DNA from 2 places in the Herbiconiux sp. 11R-BC genome. Region 1 is predicted to be linked to the other one. Evidence: riboswitches for the same ligand, from Rfam matches in the RefSeq annotation. Region 1 holds a riboswitch; the other holds the start of a gene.

What was found. Region 1 has a riboswitch for thiamine pyrophosphate ahead of thiM (hydroxyethylthiazole kinase). Riboswitches for the same ligand answer to the same signal wherever they lie in the genome.
Region 2: linked by a shared signal. The riboswitch ahead of VD659_RS15920 (ECF transporter S component) and the one ahead of thiM (hydroxyethylthiazole kinase) in region 1 are both predicted to bind thiamine pyrophosphate.

Annotation. Positions count from the first base shown of each region.
Region 1 covers NZ_JBCEBO010000001.1:643,540-649,685, forward strand. Annotated here, with positions in the region: gene VD659_RS02830 (TetR/AcrR family transcriptional regulator) at 1-270, shown strand, start outside; gene rplL (50S ribosomal protein L7/L12) at 324-707, opposite strand; gene rplJ (50S ribosomal protein L10) at 757-1,272, opposite strand; gene VD659_RS02845 (hypothetical protein) at 1,566-1,730, opposite strand; gene VD659_RS02850 (sensor histidine kinase) at 1,794-3,263, opposite strand; gene VD659_RS02855 (response regulator transcription factor) at 3,260-4,039, opposite strand; TPP riboswitch at 4,162-4,254, shown strand; gene thiM (hydroxyethylthiazole kinase) at 4,237-5,109, shown strand; gene VD659_RS02865 (bifunctional hydroxymethylpyrimidine kinase/phosphomethylpyrimidine kinase) at 5,106-6,146, shown strand, end outside.
Region 2 covers NZ_JBCEBO010000007.1:112,143-118,288, reverse strand. Annotated here, with positions in the region: gene treY (malto-oligosyltrehalose synthase) at 1-1,174, opposite strand, end outside; gene glgX (glycogen debranching protein GlgX) at 1,188-3,389, opposite strand; gene VD659_RS15930 (hypothetical protein) at 3,541-3,918, shown strand; gene VD659_RS15925 (alpha/beta family hydrolase) at 3,965-4,567, shown strand; TPP riboswitch at 4,597-4,704, shown strand; gene VD659_RS15920 (ECF transporter S component) at 4,797-5,429, shown strand; gene VD659_RS15915 (ABC transporter ATP-binding protein) at 5,465-6,146, shown strand, end outside.

The sequences.
Region 1 (6,146 bases):
TCCGATGCGGCGATCGGGCTGCACCGCGCCGTGATCGCCGAGGCCGTGCGCCAGCCGTTGCTCGCCGAGGCCTTCTACACGGCCGGCCCGCGGCATTCGATCGGGCTGCTCGCCGAGCGCTTCGGCATCGACGCAGAGCGGGCCTCCGCGCTCTACACCCTGCTCCTCGGCGAACCGCACCGGCGGCGGCTGCTCGGCCTCGACCCCGCCCCGTCGCGGGCGCAGTCCGCCACACAGGCACGCGCGGCCTGGGCACTGCTCGCGCCTTAACGGCGGATGCCCCGAGCCAGTGGCCCGGGGCATCCGTTGCGAAGTAGAGAAGACTACTTGAGGGTGACGGTGGCGCCAGCCTCTTCGAGCTGAGCCTTGGCCTTCTCGGCGGCCTCCTTGGTCGCGCCCTCGAGCACGGCCTTGGGGGCGCCGTCAACGAGAGCCTTCGCCTCACCGAGGCCGAGGCTGGTGAGGGCGCGCACCTCCTTGATGACCTGGATCTTCTTCTCGCCGGCGGCTTCGAGGATGACGTCGAAAGCGGTCTGCTCCTCGACCTCCTCGGCAGCGGCGGCCGGGCCGGCAACGCCGGCGACGGCGACGGGGGCAGCGGCGGTGACCTCGAAGGTCTCCTCGAATGCCTTGACGAACTCGCTGAGCTCGATGAGCGTGAGCTCCTTGAAAGCGTCAAGCAGTTCCGCGGTGGAAAGCTTAGCCATGTTGTTCTCCTTGTTTGGTAGTTAGTTCAACCGCATCCGAAGCCGAAGCTCAGGAAGCGGACTCCTGCTTCTCACGCAGCGCATCGACCGTGCGAACGGCCTTCGACAGCGGGGCGTTGAAGAGATATGCGGCACCGAAGAGCGAAGCCTTGAAGGCACCGGCGAGCTTCGCCAGCAGGACTTCACGGGATTCGAGATCGGCGAGCTTGGTGACCTCAGCGGCGGTCAGAGGGTTACCGTCGAAGTAACCGCCCTTCACGACCAGAAGAGGGTTTGCCTTGGCGAAGTCACGCAACGACTTGGCGACGGCCACGGGGTCTCCGTGGACGAAGGCGATCGCGGAAGGACCGGCGAGCTCGTCGTCGAACGACGAGATGCCGGCGTTGTTCGCCGCGATCTTGGTCAGCGTGTTCTTCACCACGGCGTATGACGCGTGCTCACGGATGTTGCCGCGCAGCTGCTTGAGCTGGGCGACCGTGAGACCGCGATACTCGGTCAGCAGAACGGCGGTCGAGCTCTGGAAAAGTTCCGTGAGTTCGGCAACCGAGGCTTCCTTGTTCGCCATGGCGCTCCTAATGATGATTGTCGTCAGCCGGGACGACCGTCGTACGGGATGCGCACAAAAAAAGCTCCGGCGCAGGAGGCCGGAGCGAGAAGAAGCGGTAGAACCGCTTGAAACTGACTACGTACACCTGCGCAGGTCTTCGCTCATGCGAACCTTCGATCGTCGTATGCCCAGTCCGTGAACTGCGCGCACGCCGATAACCGGCGGTCTTTGGCTCCGTCAAGACTAAGCGACCCCCGCCTCCGATGCAAATCGCATCGACGACGGGGGCCGCAGAGGGAACATCCGGCGATCTAGACCCGCCGGTTACCCGTGATGGCGCGCACGATGAACACGATCACCGCGAACACCAGCAGGATCAGGCCGATCCAGAGCAGGAAGTTCAGCGTCTGTACGAAACCGCCGGTGAACAGCAGGATGACAGCGATCACGGCGATGATGATGAGGAGAAGATTCATTCTGAGCTCCTATACCTTTCGGGGAAGCGGGGACGAACCCCTCCGGCCTGTGGGCCGTGATTTTCACCGTACCCCGATCGGGGGTAAAGCGGACTTCTCCGCCTCCGCTTCTTGCGGCGCGAGCGGGATCACCACGGTGAAGGCCGTGCGGCCGGGCCGGGTGTCGACGCTCACCTCGCCGCCGTGGGCATCCACCACCGCTTTCACGATCGCGAGGCCCAGCCCCGTGCTGCCGGCGTGCCGCGAGCGGGAGCTGTCCCCGCGCACGAAGCGCTCGAACAGCGCGGGCACGAGCTCGGAGTCGATGCCGGGGCCGTCGTCGGCGATCGTGACGACGGCCGAGGGGGTTCCGTCCTTCGCGGTCGCCTGCCGTGCCGACACGAGCACCGTGCTCCCTGCGGGCGTGTGCACGCGCGCATTGGCGAGGAGGTTGGCGAACACCTGATGCAGCCGGTGCGGATCTCCGGCCACGGTCACGGGCTCTTCGGGCAGGTCGAGGTCCCACACGTGATCGGGGCCGGCCACGTGGGCATCGCTCACGGCGTCGACGAGCACGAGGGAGAGGTCGACCTCGGTGGTGTCGAGTTCCGGCTTCGCATCGAGGCGGGCCAGCAGCAGCAGGTCCTCGACGAGGCTCGTCATGCGCGTGGCCTCCGACTCGATGCGCCCCAGGGAGTGCGTGACGTCGTCAGGCAGGCCCGTGCTCGTGCGCCGCGTGAGCTCGGCGTAGCCGCGGATCGAGGCGAGCGGCGTGCGCAGCTCGTGGCTCGCATCCGCCACGAACTGGCGCACCTTGTTCTCGCTGCGCTGGCGAGAGGTGAGGGCGGAGGCGACGTGCTCGAGCATCCGGTTGAAGGCCAGGCCCATGCGGCCCACCTCGGAGCGCGGGTCGGTGACGGGCACGCGTTCCGCCAGCGCGACGTCGCCGCGGTCCAGCGGCAGCTCGGCCACGCGCGTCGCCGTGGCGGTCACGCGGTCGAGCGGGCGCAGCGCGAGGCGGATGATGAGCAGCCCCGCGATTCCGGCGAGCACCATGGCGCCGATGGTCACGAGCACGATCACGATGATCTGCTGCGAGAGCGTGGCGGTCACGTCGGTGAGCGGGAGGCCGGTGACGAGGATGTCTCCGGCCGTGGTGACCGTCGGCGCTTCGATCCGGTAGGAGCCGAGGGAGGCGACGGTGATCGTCACCGGTGCGCGCGAGGGGGTGACCGCGTCCAGCGAGGCCAGCTCGTCGGCGGTGAGCCGTTGCACCTGCCCTGCCGAGTCGAGCACGAAGCCCTGCGTGGCGACGCCGTTCGAGACGGCGGCCACCAAAGTACCGGAGGCCTGCCCGAGCGAGAAGCCGGGCGGGCCGCCGTTGCCGGACGGGAGAACCTGCTGGATGCTGCGGTTCGAGGCCTCACGCAGCTGCGCATCGAGCTGGTTGACCAGGAACCCGTTGAGCGCCACCGTGCTGAGCACGCCGATGATGGCGCCGGCGACGGCGATGAGGCCGATCACGCTCAGGATCAGCGTGCGGCGCAGAGTCATAGTGCGGGCTTCAGCATGTAGCCCGCGCCGCGCACCGTGTGGATCATGGCGGGGTGGCCGGCGTCGACCTTCTTACGCAGGTAGGAGATGTAGATCTCCACCACGCTCGACTTGCCGCCGAAGTCGTAGCTCCACACCCGGTCGAGGATCTGCGCCTTGCTCAGCACGCGGCGGGGGTTGCGCATGAGGTAGCGCAGCAGCTCGAACTCGGTCGCGGTGAGCTCGATCGACTCGCCGTCGCGGAACACCTCGTGGCTGTCCTCGTTGAGTTCGAGGTCGCCCACCGTGACGATGGGGTCGTCGGCGTCGGCCACGACCAGGGTGGAACGGCGGATGAGGCCGCGCAGGCGCGCGACCAGCTCCTCGAGCGAGAAGGGCTTGGTGACGTAGTCGTCGCCGCCGGCGGTGAGGCCGGCGATGCGGTCGTCGAGCGCATCCTTCGCGGTGAGGAAGAGCACGGGGGTCTCGTGGCCGTCGGCGCGCACGCGCTGCAGCACCTGCAGGCCGTCGATGTCGGGGAGCATCACGTCGAGCACGATCACGTCGGGGCGGAACTCGCGCGCCACGGCGATGGCCTGGCGGCCCTCGCTCGCGGTCTTGACCTCCCAGCCCTCGTAGCGCAGGGCCATCGAGAGCAGGTCGGTGAGGGTGTTCTCGTCGTCGACGACGAGCGCCCGCACCGGCGTGCCGTCGGCGCGTCGCAGCCGCGGCTGCTTGGCCGCATTGGAGGAGTTGCCGTTGCCGGCACCGGAGAGGAGGGAGGCGTCGATGGTCACAGTTCCAGTATTGGCAGTTTCCTATGAGGAATCTATGACCGGGCGAAGCGCACCCTGAGAATCCTGACAGACCCGGCACCGACGCCCCTCGAGAGGGCCGACCGAGTGCTGCTACTGTCGTCGGGAGTGACACGGGGTGCCCTTCGCGGGCTGAGATGAGACCCGTCGAACCTGATCTAGTTCGTACTAGCGAAGGGATGTCGCGAATGAGCCTTCGCACGTCTGCCCACCCGTCCGACCTGCTGACCCTGCTGCGCGAGCGCGAACCGCTCGTGCAGTGCATCACGAACGCCGTGGTGACGGGGTTCACCGCCAACGTGCTGCTCGCGCTGGGGGCCTCGCCCGCGATGGTCGACATCCCCGGCGAGGCCGGCGGTTTCGCCCGGATCGCCTCCGGCCTCCTGGTGAACCTCGGCACCCCCACCGGCGAGCAGCGCGACGCGGCCCGGGAGGCGGTGGCCGCTGCCGCCGAGGCGGCGGTGCCCTGGGTGCTCGATCCGGTCGCCGTCGGCGCCCTACCGGTGCGCACCGCGCTCGCCCGGGAACTCCTCCTGCACAAGCCCACGATCGTGCGCGGGAACGCCTCGGAGATCCTCGCCCTCGCCGGCGCCGGAGCCGGCGGGCGCGGTGTCGACGCCACCGACAGCGCCGAGGCGGCCGAGGAGGCGGCGCGGGGGCTCGCCCTCCTCACGGGAGGGGCCGTCGCGGTCTCCGGGCCCGTGGATCTGGTGACCGACGGCACGACCGTGGTGCGCGTGGCGAACGGGCACGCCCTGCTGACACGCGTGACCGGTGGCGGATGCGCGCTCGGCGCCGTCATGGCCGCGTTCGCCGGGGCGGCGACCGCGACCGCGATCGCGACCTCGCCGGGATCCGGGCCCGACACGGATGGCCCGGCCCACGCATCCCGGGCGCTCGACGCCGCCGTCGCCGCGTCGAGCGTCTACGGCATCGCGGCGGAGCACGCCGCCCGTTCGGCCGCCGGGCCGGGGAGCTTCGCCGTGGGTCTGCTCGACGCGCTCGCGGCACTCGACGCCCCGGCCGTGCGCGCCGAGGCGCGCCTGTCGTGACCGCGCGCGTGCTCGACCTGAGCGTGTACCTCGTGACCGATCGCGCTCTCGCGGAGGAGTGCGGAGACGCTGACGGCCGTTCGCTGGCCGAGGTGGTCGACGCGGCGGTGACCGGCGGAGCGACGATCGTGCAGTTGCGCGACCCGGCGGCCGACGCCGCATCGCTCGTCGCCGCGGCGATCGAGCTCTCGGCGGTCATCGACGGGCGGGCGCTCTTCGTGGTCGACGACCGCGTCGACGTCGTGCTCGCCGCCCGGCGGGCGGGGGCGCGCGTCGACGGTGTGCACCTGGGCCAGAGCGACCTGCCCGTCGAGGCCGCCCGAGCCCTGCTCGGGCCCGGCGCGATCGTCGGCCTCACCGCGAACACCCGGGAGCACCTCGAGGCCGCGACGGCCCTGCCCGCCGGCACGGTGGACTACCTCGGCGTGGGCGTCATCCGCCCCACCAGCACCAAGGCCGATCATCCGGAACCCCTCGGGATCGACGGCTTCGCCGCGTTCGCCGCCCGGAGCCCTCTTCCCTGCGTGGCGATCGGCGGCATCGTCGAAGCCGACGTGCCCGCTCTGGTCGCCGCGGGGGCGGCAGGCACCGCTGTGGTCTCGGCGATCTGCGCAGCGCCCCAGCCCCGCGCCGCCGCCGCCGGCTTCGCCGCCCGCTGGCGGGAGGCCGCGGCGAGCGCCGCGCCGTCAGCATCCGCGCGTCTGACCTCCGCGCCGGCGTCCGCGCGCCCCGCAACCGCTCCGCCGGCATCCGCGCCCCCGACGTCCGCAGACGCCGCGGCCCACGCCGACCGCGCCCTGTTCGCGAGACCTCTGGGCGCCCGCGGCCGTGCCGTGCCGCGCGTGCTGAGCATCGCCGGGACCGATCCCACCGGGGGTGCGGGCATCCAGGCCGATCTCAAGTCGATCGCCGCCCTCGGCGGCTACGGCATGGCCGTGGTCACCGCGCTCGTCGCGCAGAACACCCGCGGAGTGCGCTCCGTGCACCTCTCCCCCGTCGACTTCCTGCGCGAGCAGCTCGAGGCGGTCTCCGACGAC
Region 2 (6,146 bases), on a different contig from region 1:
GGGCATCCGTCACCGCGGCCGGTTCGGTGGGCGTGGCGAGCCCCCCGTCGCGTTCGATGTCGCGGGCGAGCCGGCGCACCTCGGCCTGCAGGATGCCGTCGGCCACCCCGCGTTTCGTGCTCCGTACGAGCTCGTGGTAGTCGGTGGCCGCGAGGGCCGCCTCCACCTGGGCCTCCCGCTCGACCTCTGCTGCTGCCGAGGCGGCGCCCTCGTGCCCGAGGGGTTCGCCGCGGAGCCAGCGGTCCAGGCGCGTGAGGGCCGCTTCGCCGGTGGGGTCGATGAAGACCCGGTCGATCAGGGCGAGCGCGTCGTACCCCGTGGTGCCCGCGGTCTTCCACGAGGGCTCGAGCGGCTCGTCGCCCTCGAGGATCTTCTCCACCAGCACGTAGGCGCCACCTGTGAGCTCGGCCAGCCGCTCGAGGTAGCCGCCCGGGTCGGCGAGCCCGTCGGGGTGGTCGACCCGCAGTCCGTCGACGAGCCCCTCGCGGAACCACCGACCGATCTCCGCGTGCGACTCGTCGAACACCCAGGGCTCCTCCACCCGGATCGCCGCGAGCGTGGAGACGGCGAAGAACCGCCGGTAGTTGAGCTCGCTGCTCTCGCGGCGCCAGTTCATGAGTTCGTAGTGCTGGCGGGAGTGCACCGTGACGGCGTCGGCTCCGTCGTCGGCGGTGCCCGGCGCGATGGGGTAGCGGTGGTCGTAGTAGGCGAGCACCGCATCCGCCCCGCTGCCCTCGATGGTGAGCGCCTCGAGCGAGTCGTCACCGAGCACGGGGATGCGGATGCGCCCGCCGCCGGCCTCCCAGTCGACGTCGAAGGCCTCGGCGTAGCGCGATTCCTGGCCGAGCTGGAGCAGGTTCCACCACCACGCGCTGTCGGCCGGGGTGGCCACCCCCACGTGGTTCGGCACGATGTCGACGAGCACGCCCATGCCGGCCTCATGTGCCGCCTCGGCGAGCACCCGCAGGCCCTCGGCGCCACCGCGCGATTCGTCGATGCGCGAGTGGTCGGTCACGTCGTAGCCGTGCTGCGAGCCCGCCTCGGCCTGGAGGATGGGGGAGAGGTAGACCCAGTCCACCCCCAACCGTGCCAGGTAGGGAACCAGGCGCGCGGCGTCGTGAAGTGTGAAGTCGGCGGTGAGCTGGAAGCGGTAGGTCGACCGAGGCGTGCGCATCCGGAACCCCTCCTCAGCCCACCGAGGGGGTGGCGGGAGCCGACTGGCCCGCGCTGTCGGCCTGCGCGGTGAGGGAGGCAGCCACCGAGTGATCGGGCTCCACCTCTTCGGCACGGTGCACGCGCAGCACCACGAGCGAACGCGCCTCGACGGTCATCGACTGCGAGGCCGAGAACACCTGCGAGTCGGCTGCCTCGCCGGCGGTGTCGATCACCACGTCCCACGACTCGGAGTACTCGGCCGAGGGGAGGGTGAACGCCTGCTTCTCGTCGTGCGCGTTGAAGTAGAGCAGGAAGTGCACGTCGTTCAGCGGATTACCGCGGGTGTCGCGGGCCCGGATGCCCTGCCCGTTCAGGAAGACGCCCACCGAGCGCGAGAGGCTCGAGTCCCAGTCTTCCGGCTGCATCTCGCTCGCGTCCGAGTCGAGCCACACGATGTCGGGGAGAGGCTCGCCCTTGCCGCGCTTCACGGGCCGGCCGTCGAAGAAGCGGCTGCGGCGGAAGGTGGGATGCTCCTTGCGCAGCCGGGTGACGGCCGCGGTGAACTCGACCAGCGGGTGGTCCTCCTCGTCCCAGTGCACCCAGGTGAGCGGCGAATCCTGCGCGTAGGTGTTGTTGTTGCCCTCCTGCGTTCGGCCGAGCTCGTCGCCGTGCAGGAGCATCGGCACGCCCTGTGACAGCAGCAGGGTGGCGATGAAGTTGCGCTGCTGGCGTGCCCTCAGCGTGAGCACCTTCGGGTCGTCGGTCGGGCCTTCCACCCCGCAGTTCCAGGAGCGGTTGTGCGATTCGCCGTCGTTGTTGTCTTCGCCGTTGGCGTCGTTGTGCTTCTCGTTGTAGGAGACGAGATCGCGCAGGGTGAAGCCGTCGTGCGCCGTGACGAAGTTGATCGAGGCCACCGGGCGGCGGCCCGAGTGCTCGTAGAGATCGGCCGAACCCGTGAAGCGGCTCGCGAACTCGCCGAGCGTCGACGGCTCACCGCGCCAGAAGTCGCGCACGGTGTCGCGGTACTTTCCGTTCCACTCCGTCCACTGCGGAGGGAAGTTGCCCACCTGGTAGCCGCCGGGCCCCACGTCCCACGGCTCGGCGATGAGCTTCACCTGCGACACCACCGGGTCTTGCTGCACGAGCTCGAAGAAGCTGGACAGGCGGTCGACGTCGTAGAACTCGCGCGCGAGCGTGGAGGCCAGGTCGAAGCGGAAGCCGTCGACGTGCATCTCGGTGACCCAGTAGCGCAGCGAGTCCATGATGAGCTGCAGCGAGTGGGGGTGGCGCACGTTGAGCGAGTTGCCGGTTCCGGTGTAGTCCATGTAGTAGCGCTTGTCGTCATCCATCAAGCGGTAGTAGGCGGCGTTGTCGATGCCGCGGAACGACAGGGTGGGGCCGAGGTGGTTGCCCTCCGCGGTGTGGTTGTACACCACGTCGAGGATGACCTCGATGCCGGCCGCGTGGAGTGACTTCACCATGCCCTTGAACTCCTGCACCTGCTGGCCGCGGTCACCCGTGGAGGAGTAGGAGTTGTGCGGCGCGAAGAAGCCGATGGTGTTGTAGCCCCAGTAGTTGGTGAGCCCCTTGTCGAGCAGCACGCTGTCTTTCACGAACTGGTGCACCGGCATGAGCTCGATGGCCGTGATGCCGAGCTTCAGCAGGTGGTCGACGACGGCCGGATGCGCGACGCCGGCATAGGTTCCGCGCTGCTCCTTCGGAATGGCCGGGTGCAGCTCGGTGAGCCCTTTCACGTGGGCCTCGTAGATGACGCTCTCGCTGTAGGGCACGCGGAGCTTGCGGTCGCCGGACCAGTCGAAGAAGGGGTTGATCACGACGCCGTAGGTCATGTGCTTCGCGGAGTCTTCGTCGTTCCGGGAGTCGGGGTCGCCGAAGTTGTAGGCGAAGAGCGACTGATCCCAGTCGAGCTCGCCGCTCGTCGCCTTCGCGTAGGGGTCGAGCAGCAGCTTGTTCGGGTTCGCGCGCTGGCCGTTCTCGGGGTCGTAGGCGCCGTGCACGCGGTAGCCGTAGCGCTGGCCCGGCTGCACCTGCGGCAGGTAGGCGTGCCAGACGTAGGCGTCGACCTCCGTCAGCTCGATACGGGTCTCTGCGCCCTTGTCTCCGAAGAGGCAGAGTTCGACTTTCTCGGCGGACTCGCTGAAGAGGGCGAAATTGGTGCCGCTCCCGTCGTAAGTCGCTCCGAGCGGGTAGGCCGATCCGGGCCACGATTGCATCTGATCTCCTGTCGGGTCTCCGCCCACGCTACCCGGTTCGGGCTCGCGCACCACGGGTCGGCCCGAGGTGGTTGACAACTCCCGCTCAGAGCCCCCTGTGGAGAACAAGACGCCCCTACCCCGCCGGTGGCGATCGCGGTAGCGTTGGCCCATGGCGAACCTCGTGGACACCCTGACCGACGCGACCAAGACCATCGGAGTGGGTGCCGCCTATGGCGCGCCCGTCGAGATCGACGGAGTGACCATCGTTCCCGTCGCGCTCGTCTGGGCAGGCTTCGGCGGCGGCAACGCCACGGGCAACGGCAACGCCTCCTCGCCCACCGACGCGGCGAAGCCGCTCTTCGGTGGAGACGCCGGCGGCGAGGGCTTCGGCGGGGGCGGGGTGAGCATCCCGGTGGGCGCCTACGTCACGACCGACGGGGTGGCGAGCTTCCAGCCCAACATCATCGCGCTGCTGGCCGTGTCCGTCCCGGTCGTGGTCACGGCCGGATGGGCCTTCGCCCGCGTCATCCGCGCGCTCAAGAAGTAGCCCCCTGGCCCCCGAGCTGCTCTGGAGCGGCCCCGCCGACGGGCCCGTGCTGGTTCTGGCGCACGGCGCCGGTGCGGCCATGGACTCGCCGTGGCTCGACCGCTTCGCCGCGCTCCTCGCGGAGCCGGCCCGCGGCATCCGTGTCGCCCGCTTCGAGTTCGCCTACATGGCCGCGCGCCGCAGCGGCACACGCAAGCCGCCGCCGCGCGCCGAGACGCTCAGGGGGGAGTACCGCGAGGCGGTCGCCGCCGCGACGGATGCCGCGGGCGCGCCGGTCGTCATCGGCGGCAAGTCGATGGGCGGCCGGGTCGCGAGCCTCGTGGCCGACGAGCTGCACGCCGAGGGAGCCGTCAGCGGGCTGGCGGTGCTCGGCTACCCCTTCCATCCCCCCGGCTCCCCCGAGAAGCTCCGCACCGCGCACCTCGAGCACCTCGAGACGCCGACGCTCATCTGCCAGGGCTCCCGCGACCCCTTCGGCACGCGCGAGGAGGTGCCGGGCTACGCCCTGTCGCCGGCCGTCCGCATCCTGTGGCTCGACGACGGCGAGCACGAGCTCAAACCCCGCGTTAAGATCAGCGGGCACACGCACGCCGAACACCTCGCCACGGCGGCGGATGCGGTGGCCGCGTTCGTGAAGCACCCGCGGTAGCGAGCATCCCGCCCGGCCCCGGCCTATACTGATCGCAACACGGGAGTCCGGTGAGCCGGGCTGAGAGGAAGGTTCTCAACCTTCGACCGTCGAACCTGATCTGGATCATGCCAGCGCAGGGAGGCATCTCTTCGCCGTGTCCGGTATCGTCCGGGTCGCCTTCGCGAGCCGCGCCGCCGCCGGACGCGGCAAACCCGTGCCCCTTCCACCGAATGAAAGGGCACGACCAGTGCATTCCACCACCGCAAAATTCGCGGCATCCGCCGCCGTCCGCCGCCGCAGTCTCCGCTGGAGGGTCGTCGACATCGTCGTGGCCAGCGTCGTCGGCGTCGCCGCCGGGCTCGTCTTCTGGGCCTGGAACCTCGTCTACGCCCCCATAACCGATCCGCTGGCGGTCGTCGCGCCCGGCGCCCAGGCGCTCCTCTACGGGGTGTGGTTGTTCGCCGGTGTGCTCGGCGGGCTCATCATCAGAAAGCCGGGCGCCGCGCTCTACACCGAGCTGGTGGCGGCGATCGTCTCCGCCCTTGTCGGCACGCAGTGGGGTGGTGCGCTCACCATCCTCTCCGGCCTCGCACAGGGCCTCGGCGCCGAGATCGTGTTCGCTCTCTTCCTCTACGGCAACTACCGGGTCTACGTGGCCGTTCTGGCCGGCGCCGGCGCGGGCATCGGCATGGCGGTCAACGACCTGATCACCTGGTACCCGGCGATGGACTTCGGCTTCAAAGCGGTCTACTTCGTGTCGGCGATCGTGGGAGGCGCGGTGGTCGCCGGCGTGCTGTCGTGGTTGCTCGTGAGGGCGCTCGCGCGAACGGGAGCGTTGAGCCGATTCGCCGCGGGTCGCGAGGCCACGGCGAAGGCCTGAGCGTGACCCGAGTGCCCGGCGAGCCCGGAGAAGGCATGGCATCGGCCGGGGGACCTCGACCCCGGGCCGGCGCCGGCCTCCGCGCCGAGGGCTGGGGCTGGCGCCACGCCGGGCGCGAGGCCTGGGCGGTGCGCGGGCTCGACCTCGTGATCGAGCCGGGCGAGCGCGTGCTGCTGCTCGGCGCATCCGGTGCGGGCAAGTCCACGCTCATGCAGGCCTTCGCCGGTGTGCTCGGGGGCGTCGACGAGGGCGACGAGGAAGGCTCGTTGCTCGTCGACGGCCAGCCGCCCGAGGCCGTGCGCGGGCGCGTGGGGCTGCTGATGCAGGACTTCGATTCGCAGGTGGTGCTCGCCCGGGTGGGCGACGACGTGGCGTTCGGATGCGAGAACCTCGGCGTTCCGCGCGACGAGATCTGGCGCCGGGTCGGCCTGGGCCTCGCGGCCGTCGGCCTCGACCTGCCGCTGGAGCACCCCACCTCGGCGCTCTCGGGCGGGCAGAAGCAGCGCGTGGCACTCGCCGGCGTGCTCGCGATGCGGCCGGGCGTCATCCTCCTCGACGAGCCGACCGCCAACCTCGACCCGGCGGGTGTGACGGAGGTGCGGGATGCCGTGGCCGCAGTCGTGCGCGACTCCGACGCGACCTTCGTGGTGATCGAGCACCGGGTCGACATCTGGCTCGACGTCGTGGACCGTGTGGTGGTGCTCGCCCCCGGCGGGG